DNA from 2 places in the Halomonas sp. AOP22-C1-8 genome. Region 1 is predicted to be linked to the other one. Evidence: predicted binding sites of a transcription regulator. Region 1 holds the regulator's gene; the other holds the start of a gene.

Region 1 (4,213 bases):
TGCACGGGTTCTTCATCAGCAGTAATATCGTGGCTCGGGTCTACTGGTTCTTGGGCAAAAGCGAAGGGGCTTGCCAGTAAACCGAATGTTACACCTAAAATCCCAGCTTTCTTGAGTAGTTCCTTGGACATCATGTTCCTTCTCCTCGATCGCTGTTGATACCGCTTACCTTAAGGAAGTGCCTTCCTGGCGTACCATTTCCTGCGGTAATCTTCCTTGCCCAGATTAATGCAGATGTGATGCCAAAAAACAAAAATAAAAAAATATTTCTTATTAATAAACAACTTAAAACAAATACCGCGTGCCAATCATGCTCGCTGATCGTGTATAAGGGACCACCATAACTGACTAAAAATGACACATGAGCAGACTTGAACCATAGATGGCTTGTCCATATGGCACGCTTGGATAAAGGTTATACAGAAGACCAGGAAGGAGGCTAGGAGGTAGCAGCCAGCCGAGTGGCGGGGAAAGTACAGCGAAATAGCGAACCTTCGCCAGGGTGCGATTCAACCTGAAGCTGAGCATCATGGCGCAGCAGGATATGCTTAACGATGGCAAGACCAAGCCCAGTACCGCCTGTCGCGGTACTCCGGCCTTTATCAACCCGATAAAAGCGCTCCGTTAGCCTGGGGAGGTGGACAGGATCGATGCCCTCTCCATCATCTTCTACTTCTATACATCCGCTTCCATCTTCCATGGGCGCCCAGCGCAGTATAATTTGGCTACCCTCTGGGGTATATCGCACCGCATTGAAAGCCAGGTTAGAAATGGCGCTACGTATTTCCTGCTCGCTCCCTATGAGCTGGGCGTCACTTTCAATAGCAACACGGACAACATGCTTACGGTGCGATAGCGCCAATGCATCCTGGCAGACGCTATTAAGCAATTGCTCAACCGACAGCGCCTGATGGTCTTGCCCGCCTTGATCAATTTCCAAGCGTGACAAAAGCAGCAGGTCGTTAACCAGATTTTGCATGCGCTGCGTCTGGTCCTGCATTTGCTCGATCCCCCTGCCCAAGCGAGGCGGAAGCTGCTCAGCCAAGTCACCATAGGTTTCGAGGTAGCCAGAAAGAACAGTAAGCGGCGTACGCAGCTCATGGGAGACGTTGGCCACGAAGTCTCTGCGCATCTGCTCAAGGCGGTGCAAACGAGTGATATCCCGCGCCATCACCAGGCGCTCATCGTCGCCATACAAGGTAATTTGGTATTGCAGAATGCTGCGCTCATCAATGGGTGAGGTCAGCGTAAGCGGTTCGCTGTAATCGCGGGCGTTGAAGTAGCTGATAAAGCGTGGGTCACGCAACAAATTGGTAATGTGCTGGCCACGATCGTGCGCGGTTTGTAGGCCCAGCATATCTGTCGCTGCACTGTTCCACCACTCCAAATCACCGTGGCGGTCGAGCATTACCACGCTGTCGCGCATGGCCTCTGAGGATTCCTGGATACGCGCAAGCGTAGACCGCAATCGACCTTGTGTAATGCGCTGGCTTTTTTGGTAGCGGTAAAGACGATCAAGCAAATCCCCCCACATGCCACCCGCAGCCGGGGGCTCGTTATGAGGATTAAGGGTTAACCATTGAAAGAGGACGCGCAACTGGCGTAAATGGTAAAAAAGACAAACGGCCAACCCGGCTGCCAAGCCAAGGCCCGCTGAGCCTAGCAGCCACCCCAGGCAAACACCTATGGTCGCTAACCAGGCAATACGCCAAAGCTCACGGCTCCATAGGCGCACAGTTACACCCGGGCTGAGAAACGATAACCGGTACCCCGTACCGTCTGAATCAGGTTTTGATGCACATCGCCTAACGCCTTACGCAAGCGCCGAATATGTACATCCACTGTGCGTTCTTCAACATACACATTGCCGCCCCATACCTGGTCCAGCAGTTGGCTGCGCGTATAGGCTCGCTCCTGGTGGGTCATAAAGAACTGCAGCAGGCGATATTCAGTGGGCCCCATTTCCAGCGCCTTGCCATGCGCACTAACACGGTGGCTGACGGGGTCGAGTAGAAGGCCGTTAATTTCAATGGGGTCTTCTACGCCACGCGGGGTAGTGCGTCGCAATACGGCTTTCAAGCGCGCGACCAACTCACGGGGCGAGAAGGGTTTGGTGATATAGTCGTCCGCGCCCGCCTCAAGGCCTTGAATCTTATTGTCTTCCTCACCCTTGGCGGTGAGCATAATAATCGGCATTTCGGCGGTGGCTTCTTCACGCTTAAGGCGTCGCGCCAACTCAATACCACTGGTACCTGGCATCATCCAATCCAGAAGCAGTAAGTCAGGCTGATGGTCAACGACTAACGCGTGGGCATCCTGGGCGTTATCCGCTTCAAGCACGCGATAGTCAGCCATTTCCAGCGCCACTGCGATCATTTCGCGAATAGGTGCTTCATCATCGACAATCAAAACGGTCTTGGCGGTCATTCCAGGGCCTCACGGTGCTCAATGAAAGGTAATTCAATGACATCTCAGTGACAATAACACCATGACTTGATGACACTTATATGACAATAGCCAATAACAAGAACGAATGACAGGCGCTAATCACGCTTTGCTAGAGCGGCCCGGCCACTGGCCACCAACTTAGCGCAATGCCGGCAAAAACCAGCAGCCCTGACCAGTAGTTATTCAAAAAAGCCTGAAAACACGGGTCGCGTTCACGATGCCGAATCAGGCGCTGTTGATGAATAAAGGTGGCCGCCATACCGGCAAGGCCCAGCCAGAAAAAACCACCCAGCCCCACACGAACACCCACAAAGGCTAACAGCACCAACGTCGCCAGTTGCAGTAATCCAATCATCAAGCGGTCTGCACTGCCAAACAGCACCGCCGTTGATTTAATACCAATTTTTAGGTCATCGTCACGGTCGACCATGGCGTATTGGGTATCGTAAGCAACCGTCCACAGTACGTTCGCAAAAAACAGCAACCAGGCTTCCACAGGTACATATCCCAGCACCGCCCCAAACGCCATGGGGATTGCCCACGAAAAAGCCGCCCCCAGCACCACCTGAGGAAGATGGGTGTAACGCTTCATAAAGGGGTAGATAAACGCCAGGATCACGCCACCAATCGACAGCAGCACCGTAAACCAGTTGGTCAGCAGCACTAACACAAACGCAACAGTGACCAGCCCAATAAACAGCAGTTGGGCTTCGGTTTCACTGATTCGCCCCGTCGCCAGTGGACGTTGTTTCGTGCGTTTAACGTGGCCATCAACATGGCGGTCAGCGTAATCATTCACAACGCAGCCAGCAGCGCGCATAACATAAACACCTGCCACAAAAATAAGCAGCACGTTGCGGCCAGGCACCCCGTTTGTAGCCACCCAAAGCGCCCATAAGGTAGGCCACATCAATAGCCAGGTACCAATGGGGCGGTCCAGGCGCATTAAGTGTAAAAAATCAGCGACTCGCGCCCATCCGACTGGCCGCAACAAAGAACGATCCATGCCTACCTCACGTAAAGAAGAGATGCCGAGCAAGCCTACCGCGAAGACAAACGAAGGTCATCTGCCATGGTGGATAAAAAGTACTCTTGTACGAGTAGCGATAACCCACCATGTTGAAACACTGAGCGCCGCCCCCAACAACTTTTCACGCCAGCATCCTGAGGGAAGGCAAAACGTGGCGCACCCCTCGTGGCTTCAAGCGGGCCGCGTACTAAATCTGGCTGGCGAAACAGCCAACTGCCCAGCGAGCGCTCACCCAGTTGCTCCAATCGCTGACCTTTTAGCTGTGTTAAGGGGGCAACCGAACGTGCGACCACCCAAGGGTTATCACCCACGCACAGGGCGACCTCCCTTAACCAGGCATAGCGACGAAGCTCAATCCCCAACGCCTGCGCTTCATCATGCAGAGGCACGCCGGCGCCTTGGCGCAGCAGGCGAACACGGAATGGTTGCCCTGCGCCTGCCGCTTGCAAGCGAGCCGTTAGTGAATCCGTAGACGCAACCCACTCCCACCAGGCAGCGCTCATGGCGGGGCGTAACGCAGCCACGGGCTGCCAAACAGGAAAGGCATGCGTTTGCCGAAAAGAGGACGTCACCACCAGATACTCCTGGGCAAAAAACAGAGAAGCTAGTGTAACATGGTGGTCTTAAAAGCTTTTACGACACCGATTATTTGGGGATGGCATGCCTGCATCACATCCGGTTAGCAACCCGACTGGCCACGCTGAGTTGATCATCATTGGCACCGGCATGGCAGGC
Region 2 (4,213 bases), on a different contig from region 1:
CAGGCGTACCATCCACGTACCACCACCGGCTCTGCTCAAACACGAAACGCGAGTTTTCTTCAAGCATGTGCCAGCGGCCACGCTCTTTGAAATAAGCGCGAAAATGAACATAACCTTTATCAGCATCGGGGGGCGTCTCTTCGGATGCTGCTTTAACAATGATGAGAGCCTTCCACTCGGTATTAAGGTCCGGTGATAGCGCTTCAGGGCGAGTGCTCACGTGCCAAGTGGCAAGCACGTAGTCGCATAGATTCAGCGCAAAGGCACTGTAGCGAGAGCGCATTAGCGCTTCCGGGGTAGGGGCTGGCGCGCCATCGTGGTAACGGCCGCAGCATACGTCAGTCGACAACCCTGTACCGCAAGGGCAACTTTTTTCAATTAGAGACATCATAGAAAGGCTCATATATCACGGTCACTTAAGCCTAACCGATAATCCTTAAAACCGTCCTACACATGGCCTATGTTTTCGTTCGATTTTGGCCCCATATTAAGCGTATAGTGACTGAGCAAGATTTTTTTGACTTACGGAGTACGAAACACGACCCAAGATTCTTTCCAAATGCAGCGGAGGTTCTCATGAAGGTTTATAAACCCGAATGGCAGTGCACGTTTAGCGTAAACGAAGGCGCAGAAGAATCAGCCAACTGGAAAGAGCGAGTCGCCTGGCGACTGCGGGCGATAGCCGACCGTTTGGACGGTGCTGGTCGGACGCTGAAGGTTAATTGTCATGTTTCTCCTCAGGTCAGCCAGGAGGAAATGGATACCTGCCTGGGCAAAGGGTTTGAAGTGACCCAACAGCTGTTAACCCAGTTGGCGCATCAGCAAGCGTGTGAAGATGTGATGCGCAATGCCAAAGCCGAGCTTTTCGAACAGAACCACCAGCATCATTAACATGGAGGAGGCTCCCACCCGTTGAGCGGGTGGGTTGAAATGCGTCCATTCACATCGTTTTCAAACACGTTCTCAGATACCTTTCCCCACGACGTTTTCAAGTGCTTGTCTAATCAGCGTGATAGGGCTGGTGTAGCGCGTCTCCCAAACGCCCCATAAACGCCAGGCACGCTTCAAGTTCGCTTTTCTCAATATACTCATCCGGCTGATGCGCTTGAGCGATACTGCCCGGACCCAGAATAATCGTTTGTAACCCTTGGCCTTGAAATTGCCCCGCCTCGGTGGCGTAGGCCACTGCGTGGTTGCAGCACTCACCTGGCAGGTGGTCCTTGGCCAAGCGCAGTACGGCGTGATTATCTCGGTCGGCAAGGCCTGGCACCGTTACATTCAGCGGCTCGGTCGTAATCTGGACGTCCTTGCCACGCGCCCTTAGCTCGGCACTTAACGCGTCGGCATACGCTTCAAAACGAGCGAACACCTCATCAAACGTCTCGGTGGGCAGGTGGCGTATTTCCCACTCAAACTGGCACTCACGCGCCATGATATTGATCGCCGTACCGCCCTTGATCTTGCCTACGTGGAGGCTGGTGTGGGGTACGTTAAAGGCGTCGTCTACCTTGCCCTCCTCCACCAACGCCGCCATGGTGTCTTCGATGAAGGTGACCAGTCGCGCTGCCACATGAATGGCCGAAGTGCCCTGATTCACCTGACTGCTGTGCGCTTCGCGCCCTACGACGGTGGTGCGCAGATTAGTGGCGCCCTTCTGGGCCACGACGGGCTGCATGCTGGTCGGCTCACCAACAATGACGTGCGCGGTGGTTGAGTAGTGCTCGTAGAACCGTTTGATCAGCGCAGGCGCACCGACACAGCCAACCTCCTCGTCATAGGAAAAACCAAAATAGATCGGCTGCTGCAAAGGCGTTTTCACCCACGTGGGCACCATGGCAAGAGCGCAGGCAATGAAGCCTTTCATATCACAGGTGCCACGGCCGTAAAGCTTACCGTCTTGGCCGTCATGCAGGGCGAAAGGATCTGTCGACCAGGGCTGGCCTTCCACCGGCACCACATCGGTATGGCCGGAGAGCATCACCCCACCTGGCGCATCAGGGCCTATACGGGCAATCAAGTTCGCCTTGGTGCCGCAGGGGCTCATCACCCGTTCGGAGGCGACGCCGTACTCTTCAAGATAAGCTTCGACAAATTCGATCAGCGCCAGGTTAGAGCCACGGGAGGTAGTATCGAAAGAGACCAGTTTGGTTAATAGCGCTATTGCGTCACTCATACGACTCTCATTAGTTATGCACATTGTCTCAACCCTATCATCGCCCTCGCAGAGCGCCTACTACCAATGCCCTTGGATAAAACCCAAAGCTTTTATAAAACCTTGGTCCAGTTAGCATTCATCAAAATGTCATCTACACTCATTATTGTTCAGTGCACCCACAAATCTTAAAAAACGCATTGTGCCACCTGGCTCGCGCCAGGCCCAAAAGGAGCTCACATGTCTCGTTTTATGTTACGCGCGTTATCTACTGGCATCACCGCGGCTACGCTGAGTGTTTCCGCCCACGCCGCTACCGAGATCACCTGGTGGCACTCCATGGGCGGCGAGCTGGGCGAGCGCTTGAGCGCGCTTGCCGAAGACTTCAATGCCACCCAGGATGGGTACCGTGTTACGCCCTCCTATCGGGGTGAATACGAACAAACCATGGTTAACACCATTGCCGCTTTCCGCGCAGGCGAGCAGCCCCACATCGTACAAATTTACGAAGTGGGCACCGGCACCATGATGGCCGCCCAGGGCGCTATCTATCCGGTGTTTGAGCTGATGGAAGAGCACGGCAACACCTTTGATCCGGCTGATTATCTGCCCGTGGTAACCGGTTACTACACCGACACCAACGGCAACATGCTCTCCATGCCGTTCAACTCGTCCACACCGATTCTTTACTACAACAAAGCCATTTTTGAAGCGGCTGGCCTCGACCCTGAATCACCGCCTACTACGTGGGCTGAGATGGGCGAGATGGGTCAACAGATTGTCGATGAAGGCGCGGCCTCTTGCGGCTTCACCATGGCCTATGCGGCCAACTGGGTCGGCCTTGAGAACTTCTCAGCGCTGCACAATCAGTCCATCGGCACCCAGGAAAACGGCTTCGGCGGTCTGGACACCGAGTTTGCCTTTAACGGCGACGTACAGGCGCGCTTTTGGGATCAGTTGAAAGAGTGGTCGGATAGCGGCGTCTACAGCTACGCAGGCCCAGCAAACGGCCCGGACGCGGCACCCTCGTTCTATTCCAGCGACTGCGCGATGTACATGAACTCGTCAGCGTCACGCGCCGATGTGTTGGCTAACTCCGACTTCGACGTAGGTTTTGGCATGCTGCCCTACTACGACGACGTAGACGGCGCACCGCAAAACTCAATCATCGGCGGCGCGACTCTGTGGGTACTTTCCGGCCATGAAGACGACGAGTACACCGGCGTTGCTGAATTCCTTGAGTATCTCTCCTTGCCTGAGATTCAGGCCGAGTGGCACCAGGGAACCGGCTACCTGCCGATTACCACTGCCGCTTACGAGCTGAGCCAGGAGCAGGGTTACTACGATGAGAACCCAGGCGCGGATATTGCCATCGAGCAGATCAACTTAAACGAGCCGACAGAGAACTCCAAAGGCCTGCGCTTTGGCAACTACCCCCAAGTGCGCATGGTTCTGGACGAAGAGTTCCAGGCCGTACTAGCCGGCAACAAGAGCGGTCAGCAAGCCCTGGATGATGCGGCAAGCCGCGGCAACCAGATCCTGCGCGACTTTGAGGCAGCCAATAACTAAGCGCTTCGCGTTACTTGTCAACAAACCCCGGCTTTTATAGCCGGGGTTTGTTATAGGAGCCATCCCATACGCCCAAGTCACCGGGGCCTATGGGATGGCTTACTTCCTGGCAGCTGAGCACAGCGGCCAGCCGCACCAACGCCCGTACGACAGGATGTGTCATGCAGACCAAACGTTCCACCTATCAAAACCGGTGGCTCCCTTTCTTACTGTTAGCGCCGCAGTTGGCGATTACGCTGGTGTTTTTTATCTGGCCGGCAAGCCAGGCGGTTAAGTCGAGCTTCGAGCGCACCGATGCGTTCGGCTTTAAAACAACGTTTGTCGGTCTGGAGAACTATGCACGCGTTCTGGCCGACCCCAGCTACCTGAACGCGCTGGGGCGCACCGCGATTTTTTCCGTCTCGGTGACGGTACTTTCCATGAGCCTGGCGCTTTTACTGGCCGTTTGCGTCAACCGTGTGCTGAAGAGCGCCAAGTTCTACACCACGCTTC

What was found. Region 1 encodes PhoB, which activates phosphate uptake and scavenging genes when phosphate is short. Its sites were predicted from a motif close to TGTCATANNNNTGTCANA; they were not measured.
Region 2: a site for PhoB is predicted at 2,290-2,307, ahead of ugpB (sn-glycerol-3-phosphate ABC transporter substrate-binding protein UgpB). Genes of this name have one in related genera too.

Annotation. Positions count from the first base shown of each region.
Region 1 is NZ_JBQSYD010000004.1:30,968-35,180, reverse strand. Features, by position in the region: gene ACT3TY_RS03330 (hypothetical protein) at 1-134, opposite strand, end outside; gene phoR (phosphate regulon sensor histidine kinase PhoR) at 440-1,735, opposite strand; gene phoB (phosphate regulon transcriptional regulator PhoB) at 1,738-2,427, opposite strand; gene ubiA (4-hydroxybenzoate octaprenyltransferase) at 2,558-3,454, opposite strand; gene ACT3TY_RS03310 (chorismate--pyruvate lyase family protein) at 3,490-4,053, opposite strand; gene ACT3TY_RS03305 (NAD(P)/FAD-dependent oxidoreductase) at 4,139-4,213, shown strand, end outside.
Region 2 is NZ_JBQSYD010000013.1:69,142-73,354, forward strand. Features, by position in the region: gene ACT3TY_RS09095 (YchJ family protein) at 1-391, opposite strand, end outside; gene ACT3TY_RS09100 (hypothetical protein) at 577-891, shown strand; gene argE (acetylornithine deacetylase) at 1,001-2,173, opposite strand; gene ugpB (sn-glycerol-3-phosphate ABC transporter substrate-binding protein UgpB) at 2,393-3,721, shown strand; gene ugpA (sn-glycerol-3-phosphate ABC transporter permease UgpA) at 3,883-4,213, shown strand, end outside.